Regions from separate parts of the Paenibacillus sp. GbtcB18 genome, predicted to be linked through region 1. Evidence: riboswitches for the same ligand, from Rfam matches in the RefSeq annotation. Region 1 holds a riboswitch; each other region holds the start of a gene.

Region 1 (8,090 bases):
TTCGACGCGGAGGGCGCGGACGTAGCCGTTGCCTTTTTTCGAGAAAAAGTCATGCTGCTTCGTCTGCGTCCGGATTCCGTTCAGAACGACCGGATGAACCGGCTCTTCCGGGAAGTAAGGATCGCGCCCGAGGTTCATCAGCGCTTTGTTGGCGTTGTAGCGCACGTAACGCAGCACATCGTCCTGCAGGCCGAGCGGAGTGTACAGCTCTTCCGTGTAGAGCTTCTCGATCTCGTACAGCTCCAGAAGCAGCTTGATCTGCTCCTCGGCGGCTTCCTGCTGGTCCGCTTCGCTCAGAGACGCGAACAGCTCCTGCGCCAGCGTGCCGACGTATAGGCCGTGGATGCTTTCGTCGCGCAGAATGAGGTCGATGATCTCGCCGCTGTTCGTCATTTTGCCTTGTCCCGCCAAATAGAGCGGGTAGAAGAAGCCGCTGTAGAACAGGTAGCTTTCGAGATAAACGGAAGCCGTCATCGCTAGATACAGGTCTTTCTCGGACTGGATGCTGTTGTAGTAGCGGTTGATGAGATCCGCTTTCTGCTGCAGGCGTCCGTTCTCTTCGACCCAGCGGAAAATGCCGTCGATCTCTTCGTTGCTCGCCAGCGTCGTGAAAATGCTGCTGTAGGACTTCGCATGGATCTGCTCCATCATGCCCATAAACGACAGCACGGCTTTGCGCTGGAGGCCGTCCATGTGCTCGACGAGTCTCGGCATGCCGACTCCGCCTTGAAGGGTATCCAGCAGCGTCAGGCCGCCCAGAACCTTCTTGTAGACGTCCTGCTCGTCCGGACTCATCTCGATCCAGACCATTTTATCGTCGGAAAGGGGAATTTCTTCTTCGGTCCAGAACTGCATGACGTTCTGCTGCCAAAACGACCAGGTGTAATCGTCGTCGGGTTTATTCCAATTGACGGCTTTCATCGTTTTCTCTCCTTTGGATGGGGCGCGCTGCAAATCCGGCATCAGTCGCTGCCGTGCCTAACCATAGGCAGCTTTATACGGGGCTGACAAGTTCCGGCCCTGCATAAAGCTGCTTATCGGGATAGCGCCATACGGATGATTTGCGGTCTGCGCTAAGCGTGTTTAAGCTCCTGTCGCGCAGCCGGTTTCTTTTACACGAATCTATTCTTAACCAGGCCCTCTCTTAAACGGAGCAGCTCAGGCATTCTTCCATGGTCAACCGCTTCGTGCGGGTGTAGTAGAGCGATTTCAGGCCTTTTTTGGCGGCGTACAGGTAGTTGCGGGCCAGCTCACGGGTCGAGATGTCGCTGTTTACGTGCAGCACCGTTGAAATCCCCTGATCCACGTGCTCTTGGATTTCCGCGATAAGATCAATGATCTTGAACGGGTCCATCCGGTAAGCCGACTTGTAGAAGAACATGTTCTCCTTGGACAGGTAAGGCATCGGATAGTAAGTCGTCGAGTTCGCATACGTGCGCGTCTCGATCTGATCGACAATCGGCATCACGCTGGAAGTCGCGTTTTGCACGTACGAGATGCTCTGCGTCGGCGCGATGGCCAGGCGGTAAGCATGGTACAGGCCGTGTTTCATGACTTGTTCTTTCAAAGCTTTCCAGTCTTCCGGCGACGGAAGATCCATGCCCTCGAAGAGAGCTTTGACTTTATCGGATTCCGGACGGTAGTCCTTCTCTTCGTACTTGGCGAAATAGGTGCCTTTTGCGTATTCGGAGCGTTCGAAATCGGCGAAAGTGATACCGCGGTCGCGTGCGATTTCCATGCTCTTCTCCAGCGAGTAGAAATTGATGGCCATGAAGAAGGCGCGCGCAAACTCTTTTGCTTCCGGGCTTTCGTAAGCGATCCGGTTCTTCGACAGATAGCCGTGCAGGTTCATCGCGCCGAGTCCGACGGAATGAAGCTCCTTGTTCGCTTTCACAACGCCTGGTGCGTTCGCGACCGTCGTGTTATCGCTGACGGAAGTCAGCGCTTCGATGCCGCTGTGGACGGAATCGCGGATGCTCTTCGTTTCCATCACGTTCACGATGTTAAGCGACGCGAGGTTGCAGGAAATGTCCCGGCGGATAATATCGCCTTGGCCGTAATCGCCGATCTCCGTCGTCTCCTGGAGCTGGAAAATTTCCGTGCACAGGTTGGACATTTTCACTTTGCCGATGTCTTTCAGAGCATGTCCGCGGTTCGCGTTGGAACGGTTCATGATGTAAGGGTAGCCGGATTCGAGCTGGATAACGGCAATTTTGGTCAGCATGTCGCGGGCGCTCATCACGACTTTCTTCTTCACGTTCGGGTTGGCGAGCAGTTCTTCGTACATCTCGTCAATATTCATATCGTCGAGGTGACGGCCGTACTCCTTGTAGACGGAGAACGGGGCGAACACGTGCAGCGGTTTATTCTGCTCGGCCAGCTCGTAAAACTTCTGCGGCACGATCAGGCCGATCGACAGCGTCTGGATGCGGGATTTTTCGTCCGCATTGATCTTTTTGCAGTCGAGGAATTCGATGATGTCCCAGCCGAATACGGAGTAGTAGACCGCTCCGGAGCCCCTGCGCTGACCCATTTGGTCCGCGTAGGAGAAGGCGTCCTCTAGGAGCTTCATGACGGGCATGATGCCCTTGGCGGCGCCTTCGACGCCTTTGATCGGCTCGCCGCGTCCGCGCAGCTTGGACATGTTCACGGCTACGCCGCCGCCGATTTTGGACAACTGCATGCAGGTGCCGATGACGTACTGAATGGAGTTCAGGGAGTCGTCCATCTCCAGCAGGAAGCAGGAGACCATTTCGCCCCGGCGGCTGCGTCCGGCGTTCAGGAACGTCGGCGTTGCCGGTTGGACGCGCTGCTCGATGATCGCCTTGGCGATCCGCTGGGCTTTGCCGAAGTCGCCTTCACCGAGGTGGAGAGCGACGATGGCGGCACGGTCCTCATACGATTCGAGGACTTGCTTTTTATCGTTGGTGCGCAGGGCGTAATCTTTATAAAATTTCGAAGCGGCCATGTAGGACTGGAACTTAAAGCCGCTTTCGCGGATGGTTTCGTGGATGGCTTCGATCTGCTCCAGCGTGTAGTGTTCGTACACGTTCTCGTAGAAATCTTCGCCGATCAGATAGTCGTAGCGTTCTTTGATGCTGCCGAAAGGAACGGTCTGCCCTTGCACTTCCTCAAGGAAGGCGTCCAGCGCTTCGCGGTCTTTCTCCAGACGGTAAAATCCGTCTTCCCCCGGTATCATGAGTTCGTTGTTCAGTTCAATATGCTTCAAGATGGCGCACCCCTTTATGGAATCGTTCCACGTCGCTAGACGTGCCGGAAAGTTCGAATTTGGCAAGCACCGGAACACCGTATGCCGATGAAATGCGGTCGGCGCTCAGGGCAAAGGATTGTCCCCAGTTCTGATTGCCGCTAGCGGCTACGCCGCGCAGAAGAGAAGAGTGATGTTTCAGAAAGTCCAGCACTTTGCCGGGAATTTGACCGAATCCGGTCGTATAGGTAACAAGGACGAACGGCTCCTGGATCGTCAAATCCTCTTCGATCCGTACGGCCTTCAAATTCAGCTTGTTAATGAATCGTTGAACATTTCCCGTACGGGAATCGTAAACTACCAGCATGGAAGCATCTTCCTTTCCACTCTATCAAAAATACGGGGCGCGCCGACCACGGGAAGTAGTCGGCGCGCCCGGATGAAAGCCGCCCCTTGTGACAAAGAGCGGCTCTAAATTCACAGTCAGCTCCCAGCCCTTTCGCGTGCCGCTGACGGCTCTGCAAAAAGGCTGGCTGCAGCCGCGCGTACAAAGCCGGCTGCCCGGCTCCCCGCCCGAAGGCGGAAGAGGGGGACAGCCGGGCTTGGCGGCTGTATGTGAAAAACGTCCGGACACCTCCCTATCTCCCGTAGGTTCAGCGGTGTCTTTCAGACAGGCAGGTCTCCTGGCTCCAGGTTCATTGCGCCCCTCCGCAGCCTTCCCGACGGCATTCGTCAGTGGCGGTATGGGTGGGGCGCTCCCCGTTGACAGTGGCGGGACCGCGCCGGATTCTCACCGGACTTCCCTTTTGATTCCCGCCTGGTAGGCGGGAAACCTGTCCAATCCATATATAGTCTATATATAGTGAATATGTAGGTGATAGATATGAATTTACCTCAATATATTGTGGTTTGTCAACAGTGCGTAAGGACTCAACAAGGGGAGAAAAACCGAGATAAAAGGCGAAAAAGGTGTGATAACCTGCCCATAAACGGGCGAGATTTTATTTGAGATTCTTTTTATTTCGACAAAGTTTGCGGGCGGCGGAGGGACATGCAGCCAAGCTGATTTCCATGCGCGGAGCGGGGTGTTTTCACGTGCATTCAAATAAAAAGGGATCAAGCTCCTTGGGTTGGAGCTTGATCCCTTTTACATGTTTAAATTCTTTTTGTTGTTCTTTTTATAAAGAATCATTATGCCTGCAAGTATCCATTCGATCACGTGCAGAGCGACAGACAAAGTGAGAGCGGACAAAAAATCCTTGATGTACACACCGGGAATCAGTGCATGGAGGAGAGGATGAATAAAAGTCTCGAAGAACAGGAAGCTCAGCAAGATGATCAGGGAAAAAGTGAAGAGATCCGCTTTGCCCGTAAAACGGATGAGTGAGCTGGTATGTTCAATCCCCCGGAAGAATGTCATATATAAGAAAGCAAAACCGGTTACCGGCCCGATGATGAGCAAGGAGAAAACCGGAATTGCCCATATTTTCGTCCTCCATGACGGTGCAGGTTCATGGTCCCGGCGCGATATATCATTCAGCAGGACGTTCAAACCGAAAAACAAAAGCAGCAGCAGTCCAAAGAGTAATGCGTAATTGTTCATACACGTCCTCCCTAATAGGTACATGCCTACAAATACGATTCTACCCCCAAGCTCGTCTTGAGGGTAGAAAAAGATGCAGCTTTAAAGGTTCCGAATGCCCAAAACAATTCGTTGAGCAGGGAGCCCCAGCCCTATCGTGCATTCAAATAAGCTTACTGTCAACCTGCTGCCTAACCAGCTCATCCACCGACCACGCTACGCACCAGGGGTACTGGTTTTTCGTTTCCTGCGGAATCCAGTAGCAGCGATCCGTTTTATTTTTATCGGGGTAGAACACATACATGAGCAGCTTCACTTCGCTGATATCATCGGTTTCACCCGGACGGGGATTCGGGTAACGGACCGTACAGCCCATTTGGGATGAAAATTGGGTGGATACGTTCACTTCATACGTGTACATGAAGCTGGACCCTACACCGATCGAAAATATATCGCCGGGCGCCTCGCCCGCAGGCTCGCATTCAACGGATACGCTGTTGGAAACGGAGGTGAAGGTTTTGCTGACTTTAATAAAATTTTCTTCGATTTTCATGGATTCCGACCAATTCACCGGCATACTGAACGAAAGCTGCTTATCCGCATAATCGGGCAGCGCCGTAAACCTTTGCACATAATGCTCGATGCGGTTCGGATCGGGCTGTTTCGGAAACGTGCTCAAGGATTTGCCTTTGCGGGCTTCGATGCTAAGATCCGATACGGAGAAAAGACTGAGCTGCACGCCCAGGTCGTTCTCCTGCCAATCCGCCAGCTTGTAGGTAAGCCTGGTTATGTTGGGCCGGATATACAAATGCGTAGCCGTTTTTTTGGTGGCAGACGGATACAGCTCAATCGAAAATTCCTTGATGCTCTTCATTTCCGAAGTGACGGACCGTGTCCGCTCGTATGCGATTTTCATTTCGCCTCCGAGTCCCACGACCGGAACTTTGCCGCTAAAGTTGAGAGAAGCGCCGAATTTGTACTTCGCGGATACCGCCGCCTGCTCTTCCTTCGACCACTTGAACCGGAAGGAACAGATGGAGTCTGTAAGCTCGGAGCCGTTCAGCACGTGGGGAGGGGGGCTTTCCACAACGCCCAGAAACGTAAGATGGTCATCGTTGGCCCAGTTCGTCAACGTGTCCGTCAAGGTAAGCCGATCGGAGCGGTATCGGCCTACTCCGAGATGTTTTTTCATACCGGAGCCGTCGAACGTCTGCGTAAACCAGATTTCCGACCGGATATGTCCCTCGTCCGTAGGTTTGAAGAACTGGAAGGCGTCGACATGGTGCCCGGAAGGCGTCGACATATGCCCCCAGTTCCGGAGAATGGGGGGCGACCAGCGGCTTGAAGGGACGGAGTATTCGTATCTCCTCGCTTTGATGTCTTTCTCGGCTTTGCCGCTGACGAACATCTGAAGGACGCTGCCCGTATAGCCGTTCTCGATAGAGCCCGGAACGATCGCGAAGTGGCTGACGTTTTCATCTTCCGCTATGGACTGCGGTTCATTTACTTTCCGGGGCGGTGCGTTTTCTTCGTGGTGCAGGAGCCAAGTTTTTAAAGCTTCTTTTTTGCGGGGAATGACCGCCTTCTTATCCGGGCTTCTTTGAATATAGCCGACCATGATCCGCACTTCGCCGCCGGGCTCCCGGTAGCTGCACGCCGCCGTATGAGTGACGTCCGCGATGCCGATTTCCTCGGCCTTGCCATCTTTCGCGGGGCGCCGCTCACGGGCGTCCGTCCGCTCCCACGTCTGCCCTCCGTCATCCGTCCAGTTCAGCGCCAGCTTGCTGTCCGCACCGGAGCCGATGAGATACAAGCGGGTTCCGGCCGACACGGCTGCGAACCGGGAGTCTGTCCGAAGGCGCATGCGCTCGCTTAAGGGAAGAGCCGATGACCATTCGGTTCCGTCCGGGGAGGTCATTTGATACAGCGTGCCCCGCTGATCCGCGTAAAACAAATACAAGACGCCTTCATGCGCGCAGGCGGCCAGTGCCGGTATATACCCTCCGGAGACTCCGTCGCCTCCGTACGCCACTTTGGTCAAATACTCGATGCCGAGCGGCCCTTTCTTTTTGCCCGGGCTCTTAACGACTCTGACCTTTTCCTGTTTATCGTCGGCGAGGTAAGTTTCCATACAAATGAGATCCAGCAGATTTCCGTTCGTGTAAAAAAGATAAGCTTTATCGTTGAAAAACGTACCGGCAGCCGGTCCGGTATTGGATGCCCTCGTATAAAATTCCTCAAAAGCATCGTGTTTGGTTTTGGCGGACATAATCTCACTCCAATAGATGTTAGGATCGATTGCTTTATTCACGGATCACTATATCAAAGGAGAATTATTAAGGATACTAACAAAAGTTAATGGGAATGAGTTCAAATTCACGGCGCCGCAAAACAAAACAAGATCCCTTCCCGGAGGAAAGGATCTTGTTAAGGCTATTAATTGTTGGCGATAGTTTCCGGTGTCGTCAGCTTGTCGTAGAACTCGACGTACTTGTCCTTGTCCGCGGTGTTGCGGACAGCCATGGCTACGCGCGGGTGTTCGTTGAGCGTTCCGGCGACCATGTAAGGGATGATGTAGCCCCATTCCACTTTCTCGCGCATGGCGACCATGTGGCGTTCGATCAGGTCCAGGACGGGACGCACGTCGTAACGGGGGTTTTTCAGGTAGCTGACGAGCAGTTCGGTGGTGCAGTTGCCTGCCGCGCGTCCCATACCGAAGACGGAGGTGTCGAGGAACTCGACGCCTTTCTCGGCACCGATTACGGTGTTGGAGAACGCGAGCTGCATATTGTTATGCATATGAAGGCCCAGTTTCTTCTCGGGAAGAAGACGCTGGAATTTATTGACCATATAGTCGATATCCTTATGGTTCATGCTGCCGTACGAATCGACAACGTATACCACGTCGACCGGGCTTCTGTTGATAAGCTCGAACGCTTCGTTGAGTTCGTTTTCCATCACGTGGGAGAGCGCCATGATATTCAGTGTCGTTTCGTACCCCATGTCATGGAACTTTTGTACGAGCTGCAGACCCTTGTCCACATCTTTGATGTAAGAAGCTACGCGGATCAGGTCCAGTTGGCTCTGCTCGCGGGGGAGAATGTCGTTCTCGTCGACGCGGCCGATATCCACGAGCGCGGAAAGCTTCGTATCGTTCTTGGTAGGGATAACCTCACGCAGGAAATCCTCATTCAGAAAACGCCAAGGGCCCGCATTGTCGCTTTTCAGGAGCTTAGCCGAGTTTTTGTAACCGATCTCCATATATTCAACGCCGGCTGCATTTAAGCCGCGATACATATC
Region 2 (8,090 bases), on a different contig from region 1:
CAAGCTTCGGCCTCGGCAAGACGGCGGCCGCCAACGCCAGCTTTTGTTTCATGCCTGCCGAGAAGCCTTTGATTCTCTCGTGGCGAACCCCAAGCAGTCCGACGGTATCCAGCACCTCCTCCATCCGCTGTCCCGTCACCTGCGGATAAAAGCGTGCGGACTGCCGGAGATACTGCCAGGCCGTCAGAAAATCGGGAAAATCGGTCGATTCGATCATGCAGCCGACATTCGCCATCGCCTGCTCGTGATGGAGGCTCCTGTCGACGCCGAACAGGGTAACCGTGCCGCCATCGGCCCGGATCAGCCCCGTGATCAGCTTCAGCAGCGTCGTCTTTCCGGCTCCGTTCGGGCCGAGCAGACCATAGACGTCGCCGGCCTCCAGCCGCAGGCTGACCTCTGTTATTCCGCGTCCGGTTCCGCGGTATAGCTTCGTTAAGCCGCTGACCTCCAAAATCGGTTGCATCCGTATCACCTCTTCCTTTCTCGTCCGGCAGCCGGCGGACGTCGGTAACCCGCGTCCATCCGCTGCGGACGAAACAATCGGCCCGTTTAGCCGTTTTTGCCCTGCCATTTGTTCCGGTGCTCGGACTCCATCTTCTGTACGTTCTTGCCGTTCAGATCCACCGTATCCGGCGCGGTGCTATCGTATCCGGACAGATCCGCCTGAAGATGTACGACCATTTGATGAGTCTTGCCGCCTGCATCCTTGCCGGATACGGTCAGTTCCGCCTCCTGGTGCTGAATGTAGTTCGAAGGACTGATCGTCGCGTTAACGGCCACCTTCTCCAGGCGAATAGCATCGGTCAGCTCGGGAGCGGCCCCTTTCAGAAAATCATGGCCGAACGGGTTGGCCGCGTTGTCAGTCTTCTTCTCCGGCGCTCCGTGCTCCTTGGACCCCTGCTTGATGACAATCGGCGCAATCGCCTGCACGACAGCCGGCAGTTGAGCGCCGTCCAGCTCCGCCGATACGCGCTTGCTCCCGTCCCCTTTCACATCGACGGCGACATAATCTTTCAGATTGCCGACCAGCGCGTCGACCACGGTTTCCACTTGCTGCGGCATTTCTTTGTCCGCGGAGCCTTTAAAGCGCTTATGCGCTTCGGCCGCCGCCTCTTTTACATAATACACATCGCCGCTTCCCGGTTTGAAAATCGCTTGATCTCCCTGCTTGTAAAATTGAAGCGATTGTTTAGCGCCGCCCGCGGAAACTTCACCCGAGCCGCTTGCCGAGCCGCCTTCGCGGCTCATTTTAAACGTGCCGTTTGCGCTCAGCGCCACATTCCCGTTATCCCGCAAAGACCCTGCCGCCTGAACGGTCACACTTTGCACGGTCTTGGTGTTCTTCAACGCGGACTTGTAGGCGTCATACCCTGAAGTTCCCGCCATGGCGCTAATTCCCGTCGTGACCATCATGAGGCTGCTGATTCCGATTACGCTTCCCAGCACAAGCCATTTCTTGTTCATCTTCTTCCTCCTGAACCATTCGTATTTTACTGCCACTGTCATCATAGGCAAAAAAAATAAACCCCTTATGAAGCATCTATTAAAACTTTCTTAAATCACTTTCTAGTGAACATTTTTAGCTTAATCGCATAAAAAAAGCCCCTTTCGCAGGGGCTCATTTCATTCCTTCCATTCGGTCAGGCGGCTCTTATCGGCGCTGCTCGAAATCGGATCGGAAAAGAAGGTTTATTTTTTATGTACTTTATCCGGATATAACCCTTCCGCCAGCGTCTGCAGAGCGATCGGGGCGCGGATTCCTTCGGAAGCGGCCGACAGAGGAAGAACGAGCAGCCGCTTGTTCTTAATCGCCGGAATATCGGCCAGCTCCCTTTTGCCGAGGAGAAGCTCTTTCTTCTTGTCTACCGGCGTATCGCCGTAATCCATAATCACAATCACGTCGGGGCTGCGGCTGACTACCTCTTCCCAGCTGACTTCGACCCAGCTTTTCTGAATATCGTCGAAAATATTTTTGCCGCCGATCATGTTGATCAAGCTCGTAATGTAGGTGTTGGCCGCCGTAAAAGCTTTGTCTTCGCCGTTGTCGTAGATGAACACCTTCTGAGGAGTCCCGACCGTGCCGATTTGCTCTTGAATGTCTTTCAAGCGCTGCTTCATGCCGTCCACAAGCTCATTCGCTTTGGCCTCCACCCTGAAAATGCGGCCGATGTTCAAAATATCCCGGTACACATCCTCCAAAGTCGGAGCGGCTTTATTGGAAGATTCCTGCACATAGGTCTGAACCCCCTGTTTGGCGAGTTCTTCCCGGGTACCCACACTTTTCTCCGTAAACGCGCTTTTCCAGCCCGCATAGGCAAAATCCGGAGCGGCCTCCGCGAAAATTTCCTTGGACGGATAAGTTTTGGCGAGAACGGGAACTTTCTTGTACGCCTCCTGCAGCTCGGGCAAGATCTGATCGTCCAGGTATGCGGTGCCGGCCATATTTTTCTCCAGGCCAAGCGCAAGCATCACTTCCGTAGCATGCTGGTTTAAGGTCACGGCCCGTTTGGGCGCTTCCGCAAAATGAAGCTTCTGTCCCATATTATCAAGTTCTACGGCTGCCGCCGTTGTTCCCGCCGACTCCGCAGTCCCTCTCGGTACAAGTTCTTTCGTTGAATCGGAAGCGGAGCAGGCGCTTATAGCGGCCATGCAGACAAGAACCAGGCATACGAATAAAGAAAGTTTAAGAGATTTCATAAGATTCAAAAGGATTCCTCCGTCTTTTTTAGTCCGGCGTTATAAAAAGATTCCGGCAAGTATGTAATGACAGGCTTGCCTGTCAGGGCGTGCAGGTTCACCTCGGCGTTAACGCCGAATATGTCCCGGAGAACAGCAGGGACGAGAAGCTCCCCGGGCGTTCCTTCCGCCGCAATCCTTCCCTCGCTGATGATGTAGAGACGGTCGCAATAGTAAGCCGCCATATTCAGATCGTGAAGGGCGGCCAGCGTCGTGATTCCCAGCGAGCGGACAAGCTCCATGATCTGAAGCTGGTAGCGGATATCCAGGTGGTTCGTCGGCTCGTCCAAAATCAGAAACTTCGCCTGCTGAGCCAGCGCCCGGGCGATAAGCACCCGCTGCTTCTCGCCGCCGGACAAGGTCGCGAAGCTGCGTTCTCCGAAGTGTCCGAGTCCGACCGTTTCCAAGGCCCGGAGGCATATTTCCCGGTCCGCTTCCGTATCGCTTTCGTACCATTTCTTGTGGGGATATCTTCCCATCAGAACCATGTCCGCCACGCTGAAATCGAATTCCACGGAAGATTCCTGGCTGACGACGGCCATCAGTTCGGCCGCTTTTTTGTAAGGCAGATTCAGCAGCTCCCGCTCATCCAAAAACACCTGTCCCGCGTCCGGCTTTAGCTCGCGGTAGACCGTTTTGAGCAGGGTCGATTTCCCGCTCCCGTTCGGGCCGATCAGGCCGATAAACTCGCCTTCGCGGACGTTCAGGTTTACGGAATCGAGTATTTTCTTGGCCCCTATGGTCAGGGAAAGATGATTCGCTTCCATGTTCATTTTGAAGTTCCTCCGAACGCGTATGAGCTTCTGCGGAGCAGCCAGATGAAGAACGGGCCGCCGCATATCGCGGTGACGATGCCGATCGGCAGTTCTTCCGGCGCAAGCGCGAGCCTGGCCAGCACGTCGGCCCAGATGACGTAGACCGCCCCGAAAAGGACGCTCACCGGAAGCACCTTGCGATGGTCGGAGCCGAGCACCAGCCGGACGATATGAGGAATCATCAGGCCGACAAAACCGATAGAGCCGCTGACGGACACGATCGTTCCCGTGATCAGCGCGGTCACGATCACCAGACAGGTCCGGAACGCCGGCACATTGACCCCCATCGTTCCCGCTGCGCCTTCCCCCACGAGAAGAGCGTTCAACGACCGGTGCTGAAAGAGCAGGAAAAGGATACCGGACACCACGATCAGAGCCGGTGCGGTGAGGTATTCCCACTTCGCGCCCGCCAGGCTGCCCATCAGCCAGTAAACGACGGAGCGGATGCCTTGGGCGTTCGGCGCCATCGTGACGATAAAACTCGTAAACGCCGACATCATGCTCGCAACGGCTGTTCCCGCAAGCAGCAGCCGGGTGGTCGATATGCGGCCTCCTACCTTGGCGAAGGTAAAGACAAGCGCCATCGCGACCAGAGAGCCGATAAAGGCCGAAACCGGCAGCGCGTAAGCGCCAAGAAACGAGAAGCCGCCGAACAGCAGAACGAGGGTAGCCGCAACCGACGAGCCGGACGATACCCCGAGTATGTAAGGATCGCCGAGCGAATTGCGGATCAGCGCCTGGATCGTCACTCCGACCGCGGACAAACCCGCTCCTACGACAAGACCGAGCAGGACGCGGGGAAAGCGGATGTTCCAGATAATTTGCTCCTGTGCTTTCGTCCAATCCCGCTCGATCAGGCTGCCGATTCCCGGCATATGCGACAAAGCGATCTTCCAGACCGTGACGGGCTCAATTCGCACGGAACCGAGCATGACGGCCGCCGTCACGGAGATCACAAGGAAAAGCGACAAGCCGCCCAGCAGCAGCGGAAAAGCGGTTAGGGCGCGTGCCTTTCCGTCTTTTTTTACGGACGTGGAGCGGGCGCCCCCGGCCTCACCAGTCTCCCGTACCGTTTCTTTATTGCAAACCGACTGCAAGTCCTCACCTCGATCCTTGATATATTTAGGACTGACCATGCAAAAAAGCGCCTCTCCCTTCGTTTGCAGACAAAGGGAAAGACGCTCGTAATTTCAGTACGGAACGCATCTAACACCTCCCTATCTCCCGTAGGTTGATCGTGTTACGGATACAGGCAGGTCTCCTGGCTTTCAGCGTCATCATCGGCAGCAGTCTTCCCGGTACGGATACCAGTGACTAGGGTTGCTGCGACTCTTCTGTTACAGTGGCGGGACCGCGCCGGCATTGCACCGGACTTCCCTATTAAGCTGTACCGCGGCAAAATCTCTGCGGCAAGCACCTGTACCGAGTTATTCAATTCATCGTCCGGCTGTATTTTACACGAAATACGGAGTGCGAACCGGAAGCATCTTGTCTATCATAGCGGATACGACAGGAATCGGCAACATCTTCCATCCCGCTTAATCGGGCAGCAGGCCCCGGATTTGCTCTCTGATTGCGGGATTGTCCAAATCAAGACCGAGAACGGACACCATACCCCGGTCATCGCGTGACCGGATTAACCGCCCGATGCCCTGCCTCAGGCGGAGCAGCATGTACGGCATGTCCACGTCTTCGTACGGCTGAGCCGAATCTTTCCGTTTGGCCGCAAAGACGGGATCGTCCGGAGGAAAAGGAAGCTCCCAGACGATAACGTGGGACAAGGAAGGCCCCGGAATATCCAGTCCTTCCCACAGCGTTACCGCACAGAGGACACTTTCCTCGTCGTTTTGAAACGACGAGATGAGGTGACTGATTTCCGCCGAGCCTTCAAACAAAAACCGGTAATCGGCAGATTCGGGATACAGCGCCAAGCTCCCTCTGAAAGTTCCCAGCGCCTCGCGGGACGGGAACAGAATAAGCGCACGTCCTTCGGATTGCTTGAGCAGTTCCAGAACACGGCCGGTCTTATCCTCCTCCGGCTTGTCTGGATACAGGTTCGCCTTCATTTGGGCGCTGTAATCGTAAGGCGAAGGAACGGAGAACGAAAGGAAGCTCTCGATGCCGAGGCTGCCCGCCATGTAATCAAAAGAGCCGTTGACGGATAAGGTCGCCGATGAGAACACGACCGGCATTTTTTTCGAGAACACGCGATCTCTTAAAATCTCCTTGACCATTTTCGGCATGATGACCAGGGTGATGCCGTCGGAATCCTCCGTAACCCAAGAAATGAGCTGGCCGGGCTTATCGAACAAGCTCAAAGCAAGCTGAATCATTTCCAGGTGCTCCTCGACGATTTTGAGCTGGTAATCATCCAGGGTGGACAGCCCGCTCTCGAATACGAGCTCTTCCTCGATCACGTCGATCAGCTGCCGGAACCGGCTTACTTCCCGTTTCAGCTCTTCGTTCCAGGCGAATTCTTTCCGGTCCGAGGCCGGGACGGAATAGCTGCTTTCGTCCAGCACGCGGAACAGCGTTTCACTTTGGACGATAGCTTCCTCGATAGCCAGGGCCAGCGTTTCTCTGATCTCGCCTTCCAGAAGCCGGATGACGATGCTTTCGAATACCGCATGCTTCAATTTGTAGGTGAGCGCGTTTTGCGCGGCCGTTTCAAGCAGATGCCCTTCGTCGAAAACGACGGAGCTGTGCTCCGGCAGCAGAGGAAGCTGGCCTTCCCGTTTACGGGCCTCGTAGGTCCAGACATGTTCCATGTAGAAATCATGGGAACAAATGATCAAGTCGGCGGACTTGCGGTAATGCTCACGCGACAACGTCTGTCCGCAGCGATGCCGCTGGCTGCAGACGAGGCAGTCCTGGAACACGTCCCAGCCGATCCGTTCCCACTGCTCGTCCGTCAGCTCGGGGTACTCCTTACGGTTGCCGTACGGATAGAAAGACTGGAGCGTATCCGGGTAGTGGACGAACGAAGGAAGGCCGTGATAAATCTCGCTGAAGACTTCCTCTTCGTCAGAACCGCCGCCCCGGGTGTCGTCCAGCTTATTCAGGCAAATGTATTGATGCTGCGACTTGCCCATCCGGGCGTCAATCGTCAGATCGAGATGCCGGGCGAGCTTGGCGATATCCCCTTCGGGTTTGACCAGCTGCTCGATCAGCGACTCGTCCGCACAAGCGATAATCGCGGGTTTTCTCGTATAACGCGCATACGTAAGAGCGTAGAGCAGATACACCAGCGTTTTCCCGGTTCCCACTCCCGCTTCCGCAAAGATGGTCTGTTTCTCCTGGTAAGCCCTCTCCAATTGAAACGCCATATAAATTTGTTCGTCTCTCACTTCAAAACCGGCTTCCGGCAGAAGCTCGTAAAATACGTCGGCAATCCAGTCGCTTGCCTGCTGAATAAAAGGTTTCGTCGGATCAAATGCAAATGGATAATTTCTCAATCTGGCCGTGCCTCCACATCATCGTTACGTACATCTGTCCATTATACCGCAAAAGATCCCCGTGCGAATCCTCCTTTTCTTAGAAGCGCAAAATAAAATCCGCCCGGAGGCGGATTCGTCTTTCTAACTTGCCGGCTAAGTCATTGAAGTTTTTGGTAGACAAGCTCGGAATCGATCACATATTCCTCACCGGCCGCTTGCAGATCCCCGCCCGACAGATCTTTCGTTTCGGTGGTCCGGACCTTTTTCGACGCGATGTCATACGCGGTTATGGTCACGCTGCCTTTGGCGTAGTCGGTTTCCGCCCAGAGCAGCCGCTTCGGTTCAGAGGCCGAGAGCAGCTTCACAGTCCGCCCGGAATTCGTCTCGTCACCGACAAGCGTATACAGGGCGTTCCCCGCATCCACCAGCATGAGCGCGCCGGACTCTCCCAGGACGGGCTGCGGATTATGCAATTCCGCAAGCTTCGCCTCGCTTAGCTTCGTCAGCTTCCCCGTTGCGGGCTGCACGAGATGATAGACCGAGTTCGTTTTCCTCGGCTCACGGTCTTCCGCTCTCTCCAGGGTATAGCTGCGAAGAACAGCCGCGCTGGAGCTTCCCGCACTTGTGATGCCGATACTTCTTTCGGCGTTACCGGTGTTGCCGGCACTTAGGGTGCTGCCGAGGCTTTCGCCGCTGCCGCCGACCCAGCCGCGAAGCTCCAGCCGGTCCCCGTGCTTCAGCTCGCGTGCGTCGGTACTCCATACCGGTTTTCCGTCCCGGCCGAAAATCTTGATGCCCTGCGGAGCTATCACCTTGATATCTTCTCCGCCTATCACGTTCTCATCGCTGTTCGTGAACGTATACTCGTAAGCGGCGTAGCGGCTGTCCGGGCTCCATTTGAACGCCGGGTTTGAATGCAAACCGGTATCCGCCGGCAGATCGGCCAGCTTGACGCCTTTGCCGTCAAACAGCCGGTAGCCGTCCTTCTCATACCAGAAGCGCTCCCCGTCCGGCGATTTGAACAAGCGGAACACCGGCCACGTGTGGCTGAAGGTTCCGTCAAGCGCTTTGACGCCGCCGCCCGCAAGGTCCGCGATCCACA
Region 3 (8,090 bases), on a different contig from region 1:
CCAAAAAAGCTGGCTCTCCTCTTATTGGCTGAAGGGCGGTATCCTGCTTCTCGTCTTTTTCATCTGGGCGGGCATCGTGGCCGCCGTTCATACGCACAAAGCTTTGCCTCCGGGCCTGTCGTTCGAAGGAAAAGCCTACCGGACGGAGAACGTGGACTTTCTATATGATCTTTCATATAAAAAAGACGGCGGCTATCATCAGGAACAGATGATTTTCGACCGGGTTAACCAAGCTATCGCGGAAGCGAAGGAATTTATCGTGGTCGACATGTTCCTGTACAGCGGGTACTACGACAACGACCAGTCCTTCCCGCCTCTGAGCGGACAACTGACGGAAAATCTCCTGGACGCCAAGCGGAGACATCCTGCCATGCCGATCACGATCGTTTCCGATGAGGTGAACACGACCTACGGCTCGCACCCGTCCCCGGAGCTTGAGCGGCTCAAGGCGGCCGGTATCGGGGTCGTACTCACGGATACGGATCCGTTAAGAGACTCCGTCCCGCTATACTCCGCCGTCTGGCGGATGGGGTTCCAGTGGTTCGGACAGTCGGGCAAAGGCTGGCTGCCCAATCCTCTGGCGGATTCCGCCCCCAAAGTGACGCTGCGCTCTTATTTGAAGCTTTTCAATGTCAAAGCGAATCATCGCAAAGTCGTCGCCACCGAAAATACGGCGCTGGTGCTGTCCGCCAACCCGCATGACGCCAGCTTCAACAACTCGAATATCGGGTTTCAGATAACCGGCAGCAAGGACTTCATCTCCGAAGTCGTCGGAACGGAGCAGGCCGCTTCCGTTATGTCCGGCGGACCCGCGCAACTTCAGCCGAAGGCGGCCGATACGCAGAAGGAACCCGCGCGTCCGGAAGCGGCGTCCGGAAACGGGACGCAAGAACCGGCGGCGCCCTCCCGGGATGCCGTGACCGTACGCCTGCTTACGGAAGGGAAAATTTATTCCCGCCTGCTTGACGGTATCTCGGCAGCGCCCAAGGGCAGCGAGATCCGCATGGGTATGTTCTATCTCGCCGACCGTAAGGTCATCGACGCTCTGCTGGATGCTTCCGCCCGGGGCGTATCCATCCAACTGCTGCTCGATCCGAACCAGAATGCGTTCGGGCACAGCAAGACCGGGATTCCGAACCGTCCGGTCGCCGCGGAGCTGAGGAAGAAGACGGATGGTAAAATCGCCGTTAAATGGTACAACACCGCACAGGAGCAGTTTCATACGAAGCTGATCGACATCCGTCATCCCGACGGCAGCGCCGTCATTAACGGAGGCTCCGCCAATTTCACACCCCGTAACCTGGATGATCTCAATCTGGAAACGAACGTGGAAATAACGGCCCCGGCAGGCAGCAAAATTACACAGGACCTTGACCGTTACTGGGACCGCCTGTGGAATAACCGGGATGCCGAGTACTCCCTGGAGTATCCGGCCTACGAGGATAAGCTGGTCGGCTTCAAGCGAATCGTCTATCATCTGCAGGACATGCTGGGATTTACGACTTATTGATTATTTAAAAATTGCTCTAACTCTCGAATGTTATTTTGTAATTATTCTCTTGTTAATGGTATAATTTTCTAATATGTTCCAAATGATTTGGGACATATTACGCACCTGGTGCAAGACATTATGAAGAAAACAGATACCGAGTTGGAGTGAATGAGTTGCTCAAAAAAAATAGCATAGCGATTTCCGTTGTTGTTCTCCTTCTGCTCATCGCCGCATCCGTATTTTATAGCGAGCATACTAATAAAAACCTGGGCTTGGAAAGCATTGTCGGCCATTCACTATCGGTCGTCCTCAACAATTACGATGAGGTAGCTTCGAGCAAAATCGAGAATTTTTCTCCCGATAACATAGCCGGCATAAAAATGAAACTAGTAAGTATCGAAGCCTACTCCGCTATAATAGATCAGGCGGTCGAATACGAGGCTTTAAAGCCGATAGCTGCAAATATGCTGTCACTAACTGAAAACATGGAAAAAAGCTATAAAGCGAATGACGGAAAACTTACTGACAGAAATAAAGAAGACTATAAAGTATTGGAAACGGAAATACGAAATTTAATCCCCCTTATCCGCAGCACTTATTACCAGCCTGGAACAGAAGGTAAGGCCTCTTTGAAAGTTACTGAACAGGGCATTGCTCCAATTAAAGACAGACTTAGTAAATATGCGGCAAGTGCATTAGAGTAAAAAAGGTTGAACAGGATTACATGCCCAACTTTCGATAGGTCATCTATCATTCTCCGAAGATTTCTGACAGAAGAACGCCATTCTTTTTCCACGGTGACTATGGTATAGTTGCAAGTGGATTTAGAAAGGTGGGACATCACGTGAATACATCTCCAATTCCGGTTTCCACCAAAAGCAGACCGCGCACTGCTTACTGGAAACCTTTTTTATTTATCGCCATTCTCATAGGCGGGTTGTTTTACGTCAAGTGGGAGCCGTACTTCCACAAAGCGCTTACCGCGGCGGCCAAGCACGACATCGGGAAGTCGATTCTCGCAGGCTCCGCCGAGCCTTCGCTGGCCGCGGCTTGGGACTATTCCGTGGTCTATTTCAAAGCCGTCTGGAAAGCCGCGATTCTCGGCATCGTCCTCGGCTCTCTGCTTCAGGTGCTGATCCCACAAGATTGGCTGAAGCGGGTGTTCGGCAAGCGCACTTTCGGCAGCACAGTAGCCGGCGGACTTAGCGCCATGCCCGGCATGATGTGCTCCTGCTGCGCTGCTCCGGTAGCGGTAGGCATGCGCAAGCAGTCAGGCTCCATCGGCTCCGCTCTCGCTTTCTGGATCGGCAACCCGGTACTGAACCCGGCGACGATCATTTTCATGGGCTTCGTGCTTGGCTGGAAATTCGCCGTTCTAAGAATCGCCGCTGGGATTGTGCTCGTGTTCGGCGTCTCGTACTGGGCGGAACGCCTCGTCACGAAAGACGATACAGCGACCGGCGAGTTTCCGCAGATGCCGGCTGCGCAGCACCATTCCGGGCCGGTCGTCGTCCGCTGGCTGAAAGCGCTCTGGACGATGTTCTGGACCGTGGTTCCCGTCTACTTCATCGCCGTGTTCATTCTCGGCGCCGCACGCGCCTGGCTGTTCCCGGCCCTCGATCCCGCGATCGGAAACAGCCTCGTCGCTTTGATCGGACTCGCTTTGGCCGGAACCCTGTTCGTCATCCCGACTGCCGCGGAAATTCCGATCGCCAAAACGATGATGGCCCTGGGCCTGGGCACGGGACCGGCTGCCGCGCTTATCATGACGCTGCCTGCCGTCAGCCTGCCGTCCCTCATTATGGTGCGCAAGGCGTTTCCTGCGCGGGTGCTCTGGTTCACAGCCAGTATGGTTGTCCTGACAGGAATCGTAACCGGCGTGGTCGGCATTTTCATCCTATAAAATCAAGTTCAGCGAGAGGGCCGATACCCCTCTCGTTTTTTTCGCAAATAAAAGACAGCGGTTACAAAGATCAGGGTGTGAGAGATTCCAAAACCGCTTCCGGCAGCGTTTCAGCCTTGAAATTCAGGCCTTTTCCGCAATTGACAAGGTTTGGGACATCCTGTAGTATTATCACGAAAAACTGCATATTTGTGGAAACAGGTATTTTAGAGCCACTCTAAAATTTAAAAGGGAAGAACGGTGAAATGCCGTCGCGGTCCCGCCACTGTAAGGGGAAACACTCTCAATCACATCCGGCACGAAGCCACTGGAACTAAGACGTTCCGGGAAGGCGCCGGTATGGACGCCCCGAGCCAGGAGACCTGCCTGTTTGGACAGCACTGATACGACCTACGAGGAATAGGGAGGTGTTTGAGATCGCAAACTTTTTTTGTTGCGTGCATAAGACATCGTGTTCCCGTGCGAAGGGAAAGATGTCTTTTTTTGTGTGCGGAGAAGAGGTCCAAAGCCGGGAATTACCGCATCGGAGTCATCGGATAGAGCTTGCGGAGCTGGCAGCCGGGCATCGGGTATAACGAATCACCGTCCGAAAGTACAGCAGGGGCATGCCCCCGTTCTGCCGCACTGGCCGCCGCTTACGGCGGACCACATTCATGAAGGAGGATTACCGATGAACATCCGTAAAACCCTGGCGTCTTTTCTGCTTATAGCCGGAATCGTCTGCTTCTTTCTGGTAAACGAGCCGGAGTCGGCTTACGCCATGCATATCATGGAGGGCTTTTTGCCGCCCTTCTGGGCCTTATTCTGGTGGGTGGTCTTCCTGCCATTCTTCATCCTGGGCGTCCGCGCTCTGATCCGAATTACTAAAGAAACGCCGGAGCTCAAGCTCATGCTCGGTCTGGCCGGGGCCTTTACATTCGTCCTGTCCGCCCTGAAAATACCCTCGGTTACGGGAAGCAGCTCCCACCCGACGGGTACCGGACTGGGAGCCATCCTGTTCGGACCGCTTCCCATGAGCGTCCTCGGCTCCGTCGTTCTTCTCTTTCAGGCCCTCCTCCTCGCCCACGGCGGGCTTACGACACTGGGTGCCAACGCATTCTCGATGGCCGTTGCGGGACCGTTTGTCGGCTATGCCGTGTACAAACTCATGATCAAATCGACGGGCAGGCAGAAGCTCTCCGTCTTTACGGGCGCCGCGCTCGCCGATCTGACCACCTATCTGGTCACCTCCGTGCAGTTGGCGGTGGCATTTCCCGCAGCCGACGGGGGTATGCTCGCCTCTTTTGCCAAATTTGCGGGCATTTTCGCCGTCACGCAGATTCCGCTTGCGATCAGCGAAGGACTGCTGACCGTGCTGGTTCTGGGCTGGCTGCAAGCCTATACGCCGCATGAAATTTCCGCTCTGCAGCGCAATCTGAAGGGAGCTGACCGTTCATGAAAACGTGGAAGAAGAATGTATGGATCCTGGTCGCGGTCGTCCTGCTTGCCGTGCTGCCGCTCATTTTCGTTAAAGGAGAGTTCGGAGGAGCGGACGGAGCCGCGGAGGAAGCGATTCAGGAAATCGCTCCGACTTACGAGCCTTGGTTCGCGTCGCTGATGGAGCCTCCCGCTGAAACCGAAAGCATGCTTTTCGCGCTGCAAGCCGCGCTTGGAGCCGGTTTTATCGGGTATGTGATCGGCTTGTATAAGGGAAAGGCCTCCAAACCGAAGCCTAAAGCATGATGCTCAAGCGGATTGACACCATTTCCTATGCCAATGCTTTCCGGGGACTGTCCCCCGTCTGGAAATGCGGATTTGCCGGCTGTCTCTTTATCCTGTCCTATGCCAGTGCTCCGCCCGTTCAATTGGCCGTTTTCGGATGGATAACGCTTTGGACCCTGCTTTACGCACGCGTCCCGGGGAAGCTTTACTGGCTCGTATACGGCGGCTCGCTGCTGTTTTTCGCGGCCAGCCTGCCTGCTCTCCTGCTGGAATTTGGAAGAAATGCGGGGACCGGGGTTCCCCTTTCTTCGGGGTGGATCATCGGAACGGCCGGTCCATGGACCGTTTATGTCACGGGTGAATCTTTGTCCCGCACAGCGGGGCTGTTTATGCGGGTCTCCGCCTGTCTCGCTTGTCTGCAGTTTGTGTTGTTCACGACGCCCTTGCTGGAAATTCTTCAGGTGATGAAAAAAATCCGCATGCCTCAGATCGTGATTGAGCTGACCCTGATTATGTACCGCTATATTTTTTTGCTCGCCGATACGGCTCACGCCATGCGGACCGCCCAGCGCTGCCGGGGCGGGCAGAACGGATTCGCAGGCGGACTGCGCGATACCGCTCTGCTGATCGTTCATCTGTTCGGCCGGACGATGCAGCGTTACCGTGGTCTGACCTACGGGCTGACCTCCCGCGGCTTCACGGAACGGATCGAACTTGCCCCCTATGAGGCGGCCCCTGTCCCGCCGCGCTACAAAGCCGAAGGCATGACCGGGATCTTTATGCTGACGGCAGCTCAGATTTGGCTGAAATGGAGGGGATTCGCATGAATCCGATCATGGAACTGGCGGACGTCGTCTACAGCTATCCCGGTACCGAAAAAAAGGCCCTGGCCGGACTCAGCCTCACGATTCCGGCGGGCCGGAAAATCGCGCTTTGCGGGCATAACGGCTCCGGCAAATCGACGTTTTTCCTGCATGCCGTCGGCATTCACCGGCCGCAATCGGGGACCGTGCGCTGGAAGGGCGCTCCTGTGTCCTACAAGCGCCAGGATCTGCAGGAGCTGCGCAGGCAGGTAGGACTCGTGTTCCAGGACCCCGAGCAGCAGCTCATTCTCGGTACGCCGTACGAGGACATCTCTTACGGCTTGCGGAACGCCGGCGTTTCCGAGCCCGAAATCCGCGTCCGGACCGGAGCGGTACTGGAGAGTATGGACCTGGAGCAGCTCGCCCATACCCCTATCCATCACCTGAGCCTCGGGCAGAAGAAGCGCGTCACCCTGGCCGGCGTTCTTGTGCTGGAGCCAAGCCTGCTGCTGCTCGACGAGCCGACGGCGTATCTCGATCGCGCGTCGGAGCGGCTTCTGCTGGATGAGCTGGCGGACATCGGGCAGAGCGGCGTCACCGTGGTCATGGCGACCCACGACATGGACCTGGCCTACACGTGGGCGGATGAAGTCCTGGTCATGGACCAGGGTGCCTGTCTGCTGCAAGGGACGCCCGATCGGGTTTTCGCGGAGACGGACACCGTCGAACGCATCGGTCTGGAGCTGCCCATGCTCCTCCGGCTGTGGCGCTCCCTCCCCCGCGCGCTGCGGGAAGGCATCGACCCTCCGAGGAGCGCCGATGCCTTCGGAGAGCTTCTCGCGGCCCGGCTTCAAGCTGCGGCTGCGCAGAGCTAGACGCTTGAATCCCATACAAAAAAAGCAGGTCAGGAATTTCTCCTGCACCTGCTTTTTGTATTTGTCCGCAAACCGGAAGCCGCGAGATGCGGCGTGTAAGGCCGACGCGGTCTTACGCGGGCCGCTTTTTTTACCGATCCGGATGTGCTTAAGCCTGCTTGATATCGAAAGAGCTTTTCAGCGATACGGTCAGATTGAAGACCAGATGATCTTTCGTGGACGCTTTAGGGTCCACATTGAAGTAACCGTGGCGGAAGAATTGGAACTTGTCGTTACCCTCGGCATCCTTCATGTTCTCCTCCACAAATCCGCTCAGGACCTCCAGAGAATTCGGATTGATCCGGTCGAGGAACGTGCTTCCTTCTTCCTTCTCTTCCTGCTCCGGCAGAACCAGCGGCTCGTAGAGCCGGAACTCGGCCGGTACGGCGCGGGTCGCTTCTACCCAGTGGATCGTTCCCTTCACTTTGCGGCCGGTAAACCCGCTTCCGCTCTTCGTCTCCGGATCGTAGGTGCAGCGCAGCTCGATCACATGGCCCGCCCCGTCCTTGACCACTTCTTCACACTTGATGAAGTAGGCGTGCTTCAAACGCACTTCATTGCCTGGAAATAAGCGGAAATATTTGCTCGGCGGATTTTCCATGAAATCGTCCTGCTCGATATAAATCTCCCGTGAAAACGGAATTTGGCGGACGCCCATCTCCGGGTTCTCCGAGTTGATTTCCGCATCCAGCATCTCCACCTGGCCTTCGGGATAATTCGTAATGACCACCTTGAGCGGTTTTAGAATCCCCATCGTCCGAGGGGCCTTCAATTTCAAATCTTCCCGGATAAAATGATCCAGGTATTTCACGTCGACTGTGCTGTCGCTCTTCGTCACGCCGATTTCGCGGCAGAAATTGCGGATCGATTCCGGCGTAAAGCCTCTGCGGCGCAGACCCGAAACCGTCGGCATGCGCGGATCGTCCCAGCCGTCCACAACCCCTTCGTCCACCATCTGCTTCAGGTAGCGTTTGCCCATGATCGTATCCGTCAGCTTCAGCTTGGCGAATTCGTATTGATGCGGCACATGTTCCGTTTCGCTTTCCTGGATGACCCAGTCGTACAACGGACGCTGATCCTCGAACTCCAGGGTACAGATGGAGTGGGTAACCGCTTCGTGGGCATCCTCCAGCGGATGCGCGAAAGCATACATCGGATAGATGCACCAGGCATCTCCCGTGCGGTGGTGGTGCGCGTGCGAAATGCGGTAAATGACCGGATCGCGCAGGTTAATGTTCGGCGAAGCCATGTTGATTTTCGCGCGGAGGACCATTTCC
Region 4 (8,090 bases), on a different contig from region 1:
CGGTACCGGACGCGGCATGCCCCCCGCAGATTCGCCGGCACCGGCGGAAACCGCGCCTTCCCACTCCCGCGTCCGCACCGTCACTCTCCCGTGGAATCAGCTTGCCGGGCTGACCAAAGCGGATGTGGACGCCTTCCTCCAGCGGTGGAGGGACGGTCTGATCCGCGCCAAAGGTTATGTGACGTTCGCGGAATCCAGTCACATGCATTTGTTTCAGTACGCAGGAAAGCGGAGTTACTGGGAGCCTTCCTTTTACCAGGGAGAGCCGTATCTCGTGTTTATCGGAATCGACCTGGATACAGACCGGCTGAGCGAGGAATGGCAGCGTCTTCAGGATACACCGCAGCCGCAGTCCCTTGAACCGGAATCCGGCCGCCGCCGGAAGTAGCTCAGGCACGAAATGGATCGGAGAAGCCTTCCATACGGCATGATCCATACGAGTTTTTTTGCGCCCCCCTCCCCGTTCTGTTGATGGTATCTACGATTAAGGTGCCTACTACATCCGGCTCTTGCATCGCAAACAAAACCGCTTTCCGTCGGAAAGCGGTTTTGTTATGGCTACAGCCTTTATTTTCCGAGATCGGCGAAATCACCGGCATACGGATATACGTAAGGGGACGAAGGCTCTTTAATTTTCCGGATCACGGCTCCCTCCAGCTTCATCGCATCTTTACCTTCGTACACCGACTTGCGGATCGTCCCTTTCACCGTTACCCATGTATCCTTGAGATACGAATCCGCATCCGGAGCTTCAACGATAACGCCGTACGGAGACGCATCGGCAGAGCAGCACTGCATCGTCAGTCTTGCGACGACGAACTGGTTTTTGGGCATGTCGTCCTCCCGGTAAACGAAGCCGCTGATTTCCATCTGTTTCCCCGCAAAATTGCCGGCGAACAGATCCACGGCCGTCAGCCTCTCCATAAAACCTTTCTCCCCGATAAGAATGGTTTGCTTTTGGTAAAGCCGCATGGCCAGCTTCGCGTAATCTTCCGTAAACCGGCTGCCTTTGAACATCTCCTTGAGCCTGGCTTCCTGCGTATCTTCCTTGCCCCGGCTCGCTTTCTCTGAAGATTGCTGCTTCTCAGGCGAATCGTCCCGGGTATCTGCATTCCTCTGCGTCTGGAGGTTGGAGGTATTCAGTTGAATCCCTTTCACTTGAACGATATCGCTCCCCGTTACCCGGTCGGGCAGCAGAAAGCCCAGCAGCAGCGGTAAAAGGAACAAGGAATAAGCCGCACCGTGCGAAAGCTTAGATTTCCTGACACCGGGCTCGCATCCGCAGTCGGATTCATTGCCTGAAGCGGGCTGCAGGGCCAGATAAATCTGGATCACGGCCAGCACGAACAGGGCGATCGCCGAAGCTTTGACGTACGGTACCAGGCGGGGCGCCAAGTAATGCGTCATGCCGCCCGTTTTGACCAGATAGACGATATAGAGCGAAAACCCGCATAGAATCGCCGCCCTCATAAAAGAATGGAAGGCGTAAGCGCGCCTGTCTTCCACCCGATTCACCTCCCCGAATTCAAAGCGTTAGTTGAAAAACAGGTGTTCGACAATGACGGAACCTGCAAACACGGTCATCGTGATAAGAACGGCCAGCAGCAGGACAAACTTCGTTTTGAAGACGGACAAGAGCATGAGCGTACTTTTAAAATCGAGCATGGGCCCGAAAACGAGGAAGGTGAGTAGGGAACCTTTGGAAAATGTCTGGAGAAAGGAAGAAGCGACAAACGCGTCCGAGGTGGAACAGAGCGACAATATGTAGGCAAATCCCATCATAAACAGATGCGGAAGCACTTCCCCCTCCCCCAGCGCCGACAAATCCCCTCTAGGCACAAAAGCCTGAATAACGGCCGTAACGAGAGAGCCGAAAATGAGATATTTCCCCATATCGAAAAATTCCCCGCCCGCGTGGCCCATCATCGTAACGAATTTGCCGCCGCCCTGCACGTGCGCACAGTCTTGTCCGTTCTCGGCATACAGCGAGTCCAGTCTGTGTTTCAACGGATTTTGGTTAATGAACGCGTATACGAATAAGCCGATAAACGCGCTGACTCCAAGGGCCAGTCCCATCCGGGCATACACCATTTCGGGATTCATCCGGAACGCCGTGTATGTGGCCGCATAGACGACCGGGTTCACGATAGGACCCGCCAGAATGACGATTACGCCTATGTACAGCGGCATTCCTTTGTTGATCAGCCGCCGGACGACCGGGATCATGCCGCATTCGCAAATCGGAAACAGGATGCCCAGCAGGCAGGCATAAACGAATCCGAGCAAAGGATTCCGGGGGATCGCTTTGCGGATCCAGGTTTCCGGGATGTAAACCTGCATGAACGAGGAAAGCAGCACACCTAGCATAATAAAAGGAACCGCTTCGAGCACGATGCCGATAAACATCGTCTTGAACAGGCGGAGAACCGAAGGGTCCGGCAGCCCCGCATTCCCTGTCCGCACGGCTTGCCAGGCCAGTATAGCCAGGAAACTTCCCGCTGCAATATAAATCAGGTGTCTTTTTCTCATCCCTCTGCTTGCGCCGCTGAAATGCACGTTCTCCCCTCCTGTGTACGACAATATCCTTATTTTAATCGTAATTATTACGTTTTTCAATAAAAAAGACTTCTCCCTTAAACCCTTTCCACTTTTTCATCCCTATGCGAGTTTGCCTGAATTTATGACAAGCTCCTTCCCTTGTCCGATTCGTGAAGCCATAAAAAAATCCCGGCACGCGAAACCGCGTTACCGGGAAAACACTTCAACGGCTCTGATTTAAACTTCCACGACCCGTTTCACTTCCGTGGGCAGGTCCGCAGGTTCCAGCCGTTTTTCCGGCTTCCAGTAAAGGAGAGCCGCTTTGAAATTGTGCGGGTAAATCAGCTTTCCGCCTTCTTCTCGCACATAAGCGTACAAGAGCTCCACAGCCTTCTTGCGGTCATACTCCTTGTCCAAAACCGCGCTCAGGTTATCCTTCATCAGCTCTTCCTCCGTATCGTAGGCATACGTTTTGTGCAGATTGACAATTTTACAATTCGCGTCGATTCCGAGTTCATAAAGCAGATTCTGCAAATGGATGTAATCTCTGCGTTGAAATTTGATCCGGCAGCCGAGCTGCTCCCGGATGTCCTTGTAGTGCGGTCTTTCGGGACCGCTTACCATTCCCGCGATTCCGAGACGCTTCGCCGTGTTGTTGATATGCAGCAGCGCCCGGTCGATCTCCTGCATCCGGTAGTAACAATTGACGCCGAATACCACGTCGGCCCGCTCCACCTCGGGAAGCTCTTCCCATTTGGCATGCACGAAGTTTACATGATTCCAGCCCTTCCGCTCCGCTGCGGCTTTCAGGAAAGCAAGCACGCTTTCGGAGCTGTCGACGCAGGTGAGGGAACCCGCTTTCTCGGCCGCTTCGAACGTATAATTTCCCCAGCCGGGGCCGATTTCCAGCACATCCTCGCCGGGATCGATCAAAGTGATCAGCTCCTTGCGCAAGTTGGCAACCCAAGAATCCACCCCGGCCTGTTCTTTCTTTTTCATAAAAGCGTTCCAGAACCCTTCTTCCTTGACGTCATCGGTCATCCGCACGGGAAGATTTCCGTCCCAGTCCTTCATTCCCTCCTGCCAAAGGGTTTTGTAGTTCGTATTTAGTTTGACTCCGTAATACATCGTGTTCCTCCCATACGGTTTGAAGATACTTGTACATCATTCTTTCGATCAAAATGCGGCGGACTTCATTTTACCCGTAAAGCCGGAGGATTCAACCGATCCGAAACAAATAAAAACATCCCGCCGAAGGCAGGATGTTTGGGTTCATCGCATGAATACGCCGGGGTCAGGACCCGACGATTAGGGAGAACATTCGCATCAACGCCATCCTATATCCGCGTAGGAATGAAGTTACCGGTAAACAGGCAGGTCTCCTGACTCGGGAACCCTATGCGCGTCTTCCCGGATTCACCAGTGACGTGATGCGCTTCGGCCGGGGCTTCGCCCCTTTTCCCCTTACAGTGGCGGGACCGTATCGGAATTGCACCGAACTTCCCTTTTAATCCGTTCCCTCTCCCCAGAGAAAGAACCGGAACCCGTTCAATAAAGAATGTTTGATATTTTGTTGTCTAAAGAAAAGCATACATGTCAAACAACTTCACGATTAATAGTAGTCCAAATCCGGCGTTTTGGCAAATACCGAAGCATGCGGGCAAGCAGGCGTACCGGTAAGGCGGGCCCGGCAAACTTCGGACTATGAAGTAGAGTCGCGACGGTTATGACTCCGCTATTCCCCTTCAATAATCAGGTTGATTTGATGAATAAAATCTTTTGCCAGTTCAAGCTGTTTATAGGCAAATTCCAAATCTCCGTTACCCGAGAGTCCGAAATCCAAGTTACCTAAAGTGGACATCAGTATGCGTGCGGTAACGGCAAATCCAAAAGCTTCCTTATCGGCCTGATTATTCATCTCACTCCAGATATATTGAAAGGTTGGCTCCTGAACTCCGTTGAACAAGGCAAGATTGCCTACATAGGAAGCCAGATCCCAGTATGCGGGCATCAAAGATACATCTTCAAAGTCCGACCAGATCCAGCCTTCGGGACTCGGTAATAAGTTTCTTGAATGGGCATCTCCATGAGACGGTATGAGCAAGCTTGTTTCAAGACGCATCTGTCTATCAATTGTGAAAAACAGACTTAACAAATCTTGTATACGCGGATCCGGATGATTCATTAATCTAAAAGCCGATTGACATGTCCGCTCCCAAACACCAAGCATAGGAATCTCGCCGGTAAAATCTTTCAATGCCAGTGAAAGTGTATTGACCAATTCAACTGCTTCGCTTGGCGAAGGGCGCTCCAGGTCTGTCGGGGGAACATACTTCCAAAGCGTCATCCATGTGCCGCCAATATCATATGGTCCTGCATCCGTAAGGTCGGTTGGCAAACGGACCGGCACTCCCTTTGAATGGAGATGACGTGCGGCTCTTAATTCACGAACCAGTACCTTGTAAGCGTAATCTCCATTATTTTTTGAAATCGCAGCGGCTATTCGGGCCACAATCGGAAACGGGGCCAAATGAACGATCAGGTTCCCGCCATTACCAAGCTCGATAGGAGTAATGTCTTTTAATCCGGCTTTTTCTGCCATTAAAACCGCTTTTGAAATAAGGCTGCTATTATTCGGCACTCCGCGGGCTCCTTAGTTAAGGTTAAAAATATATTAGCATCGTTGTCGTGTCCCCCATAGGTATTAAATAGTTAACAATCAACTATTCCCCATTCACACTTTCGTTAACGCGAACTTCCGTTTGGAGGTACTGACAACTTACTAATCTCCGCCCCTTCACATAGGCTGTTATAAACCCCACGAACGGAGTCTGAGAAGATGAGCCTGCCGAAAGTCCCCCAGCATCTCGCCTGGCACGAAACTTTGGAGCTTCACGAGCTTGTGAGCCTTCAGACCGGACAACTGATCGCTTGTAAACAAAAATTACCGACGCTTGCGGACGAAGGGCTTCAAACGCTTTTCAGAGCGGCGATACAAACCTTGGAGCAGAATCTGAACGAGCTGCTGGCGTATTATCCCGAAGCGCCTGCCGCCTCCAGGAATAAACCTGCGGAGCTCCCCGTCCTGGAAGCGGGACAGCTTCTCGCTTTTGCCAAAACCGCCGTACGCGGCTACGCCTGCGCCCTCACGGAAACCGCGACTCCCCGTCTACGGGCAACCTTTGTGAAACATCTGTTGAGAGCGGTCGAATTTCACGCCAAAGTGTTCAACCGGCTGTATGCGGACGGTGCGTACCCCGCTTATGACCTGAAGGAACTGCTGGAAAACGACGCGGCCAACGCCCGAGCCGCCCTCTCCCTCGAATAACGGCAAACCGCCAAGGAACGGCACGACTGCCTGCCCCTTGGCGGTTTATCGGCATGCGGGAACGGCTTCCGCCCCGCTCACTCTTTTATTGAAACCGGTATGTCCACAACCGCTCGTAGCCGAAGCGTTCCTGCACCTCTTTGTCGTTCGCGGATTTGCCGCCGAGCTGTCCGTTGAGCTGGAACTGGGAGCTGTGTGCAAGGATCGAGCCCAGCTTCTGCTCCAGATACGGCCTGACATCGTTCACGACATCCGCTTTGCCGAGCACATCCTCGCATCCTTTGGAAAAAGCGATGCAGTGAACGACCGGTCTCTCTTCCAAGGGGATTCGCTGGACCGTATCAATCACGGCCGCGCCCGTTGCGTCATGATCCGGATGCACGCTGTAGCCCGGGTAGAACGTAATGACAAGCGAAGGATTCAGCTCGTCGATGAGCCCGCGGATTTTGCCGACGAGCAGTTCGCGGTCTTCGAATTCAATCGTTTTATCGTGAAAGCCCAGCATCCGCAAATCCTGAATTCCGATCGACCGGCACGATTCCTCAAGCTCGGCTTTGCGGATTCCGGGCAGTGTCACGCGGTTGGCGACAAGGGGATTGCCCATGTTGCGTCCCATCTCTCCCAGTGTCAAGCATGCGTAAGTCACCGGGGTTCCCTGGCGTATATGGCCGGCAAGCGTACCGGATATGCCGAACGCTTCGTCATCGGGATGCGGCAGGACGACCAGTATGTGTCGTTCCATCTCCATCTACCTTCTCTCTTTGTAAGTTAAAAAGGGTCTCGGCTCAGCTGCAGCGAAACGACGAGCTTGCCGTCCTTATCATGTCCCGACAAAATCAGTCTCTGCGTCTCCGTTTCATCCCAATGGGTAAGTCCCTCGGAATAAACCCAGCCTTCTTCCATTTTGAGCCCTACCCGGTAGGGGCCGTTTCCGGCAATAGAACCCTGCAGATAGCGGATCTTCGAATTGCGGATAAACGTCGAGGCCGTATGTTTGGACTGGTCAAGGTGGGAAGCGTAAGCCCCGTTCGTCATTTCCAGATGAATATACAGGTCATGGCCCTTTAGCAGATCAAGAACTTGCTGGACGGCCGCCTGATTAATAAACTGCATGAAAATTCCTCCAGTAATATACTGACGTATTCACCTAAACTATTGTATGCGGCTAATCTATTGTAGGTTTAAATGTAGCTTATTATAAAACATTCCGATCGACTTCACAAATCGCATCGGGTGCGGATAGGCCCCGTATTCGGGCCTGTACAAACAAAAAACCCGCTCCGCGGCGGGTTTTCACGGCTTCTATCGTTCTTTTATCCGGGCAGTCCACTTGGCCATCAGACGTTTGAGCTCACCGGCAAGGACCGGCTTGCTGATATAATCGTTCATCCCGGACGCCAGGCACTGTTCCTTGTCTTCTTCTCTGGCAAAAGCGGTTACGGCAATAATGACGGGAGGCATTGGCTTCTTCCCGTATTTTTCACGGATTAGACGGGTCGCCTCGAACCCGTCCATGACCGGCATCTGCACGTCCATGAAAATCAAATCATACGTCTGCTCCCCCGCAGCCTGCACGGCTTCCGCTCCGCTGTTTACGACATCCGCCGAATAACCCAGCTTGCCGGTTAACGTATGAAGCAGTTTACGGTTCATGGGATGGTCGTCCGCAATGAGCACCCGCAGCGGCGCAGGCTTCGCCTCCGGAAGGGAAGGAACGGGCGGGGTTTCCGCCGGTGAGATCACGGGAGCCGTATCCAGCACTTCTGAGTCGCCTAAACCGGCGTGCAGGGTAAAGAAGAAGGCGGAGCCGGCGTTCTCTTCGCTTTCGACACCGATCTCGCCTCCCATCAGCTCGACCAGTTTCTTGCTGATCGACAAGCCGAGCCCCGTACCGCCGTATTTGCGGTTAATGGCGGGATGCAGTTGAGAGAACGATTGAAACAGCCGGTGGATTTGTCCGGCGGGAATACCTATCCCCGTGTCCCGAATTGTAAATTCCAGCATGACCGATTGGGGCTCGGAAGAAGGCGTAATTTCCACCGCTACCGAGACGCTTCCCCGCTCGGTGAATTTGATCGCGTTGCTGATCAGATTGATCAGCACTTGTCTCACCCGCGTCTCGTCTCCCAGCACGTACCGGGGCAGCCCGGCCGGAATATCGCACGAGAGCTTCAGGTTCTTTTCCTCCGCTTTTACCCGGAAAAGCTCCAGAACGCGCGCCAGC

What was found. Region 1 has a riboswitch for cobalamin ahead of nrdI (class Ib ribonucleoside-diphosphate reductase assembly flavoprotein NrdI). Riboswitches for the same ligand answer to the same signal wherever they lie in the genome.
Region 2: linked by a shared signal. The riboswitch ahead of KVT34_RS03375 (FecCD family ABC transporter permease) and the one ahead of nrdI (class Ib ribonucleoside-diphosphate reductase assembly flavoprotein NrdI) in region 1 are both predicted to bind cobalamin.
Region 3: linked by a shared signal. The riboswitch ahead of KVT34_RS21070 (energy-coupling factor ABC transporter permease) and the one ahead of nrdI (class Ib ribonucleoside-diphosphate reductase assembly flavoprotein NrdI) in region 1 are both predicted to bind cobalamin.
Region 4: linked by a shared signal. The riboswitch ahead of KVT34_RS12800 (class I SAM-dependent methyltransferase) and the one ahead of nrdI (class Ib ribonucleoside-diphosphate reductase assembly flavoprotein NrdI) in region 1 are both predicted to bind cobalamin.

Annotation. Positions count from the first base shown of each region.
Region 1 covers NZ_JAGXJX010000008.1:253,219-261,308, forward strand. Annotated here, with positions in the region: gene nrdF (class 1b ribonucleoside-diphosphate reductase subunit beta) at 1-921, opposite strand, end outside; gene nrdE (class 1b ribonucleoside-diphosphate reductase subunit alpha) at 1,145-3,229, opposite strand; gene nrdI (class Ib ribonucleoside-diphosphate reductase assembly flavoprotein NrdI) at 3,216-3,575, opposite strand; cobalamin riboswitch at 3,865-4,060, opposite strand; gene KVT34_RS22530 (hypothetical protein) at 4,356-4,811, opposite strand; gene KVT34_RS22535 (hypothetical protein) at 4,954-7,059, opposite strand; gene KVT34_RS22540 (aldolase catalytic domain-containing protein) at 7,227-8,090, opposite strand, start outside.
Region 2 covers NZ_JAGXJX010000001.1:693,880-701,969, reverse strand. Annotated here, with positions in the region: gene KVT34_RS03395 (ABC transporter ATP-binding protein) at 1-463, opposite strand, end outside; gene KVT34_RS03390 (hypothetical protein) at 550-1,464, opposite strand; gene KVT34_RS03385 (ABC transporter substrate-binding protein) at 1,690-2,697, opposite strand; gene KVT34_RS03380 (ABC transporter ATP-binding protein) at 2,703-3,509, opposite strand; gene KVT34_RS03375 (FecCD family ABC transporter permease) at 3,506-4,687, opposite strand; cobalamin riboswitch at 4,786-4,987, opposite strand; gene KVT34_RS03370 (ATP-dependent DNA helicase) at 5,090-7,006, opposite strand; gene KVT34_RS03365 (TolB family protein) at 7,147-8,090, opposite strand, start outside.
Region 3 covers NZ_JAGXJX010000007.1:309,467-317,556, reverse strand. Annotated here, with positions in the region: gene KVT34_RS21085 (phospholipase D family protein) at 1-1,510, shown strand, start outside; gene KVT34_RS21080 (hypothetical protein) at 1,666-2,196, shown strand; gene KVT34_RS32630 (permease) at 2,337-3,395, shown strand; cobalamin riboswitch at 3,578-3,779, shown strand; gene KVT34_RS21070 (energy-coupling factor ABC transporter permease) at 4,066-4,833, shown strand; gene KVT34_RS21065 (energy-coupling factor ABC transporter substrate-binding protein) at 4,830-5,117, shown strand; gene cbiQ (cobalt ECF transporter T component CbiQ) at 5,114-5,923, shown strand; gene KVT34_RS21055 (energy-coupling factor ABC transporter ATP-binding protein) at 5,920-6,774, shown strand; gene KVT34_RS21050 (glutamine--tRNA ligase/YqeY domain fusion protein) at 6,923-8,090, opposite strand, start outside.
Region 4 covers NZ_JAGXJX010000003.1:556,275-564,364, forward strand. Annotated here, with positions in the region: gene KVT34_RS32600 (CobW family GTP-binding protein) at 1-388, shown strand, start outside; gene KVT34_RS12790 (TIGR03943 family putative permease subunit) at 568-1,506, opposite strand; gene KVT34_RS12795 (permease) at 1,534-2,556, opposite strand; gene KVT34_RS12800 (class I SAM-dependent methyltransferase) at 2,776-3,666, opposite strand; cobalamin riboswitch at 3,894-4,101, opposite strand; gene KVT34_RS12805 (aminoglycoside phosphotransferase family protein) at 4,274-5,179, opposite strand; gene KVT34_RS12810 (spore coat protein) at 5,378-5,866, shown strand; gene bshB2 (bacillithiol biosynthesis deacetylase BshB2) at 5,952-6,608, opposite strand; gene KVT34_RS12820 (YojF family protein) at 6,635-6,979, opposite strand; gene KVT34_RS12825 (PAS domain S-box protein) at 7,169-8,090, opposite strand, start outside.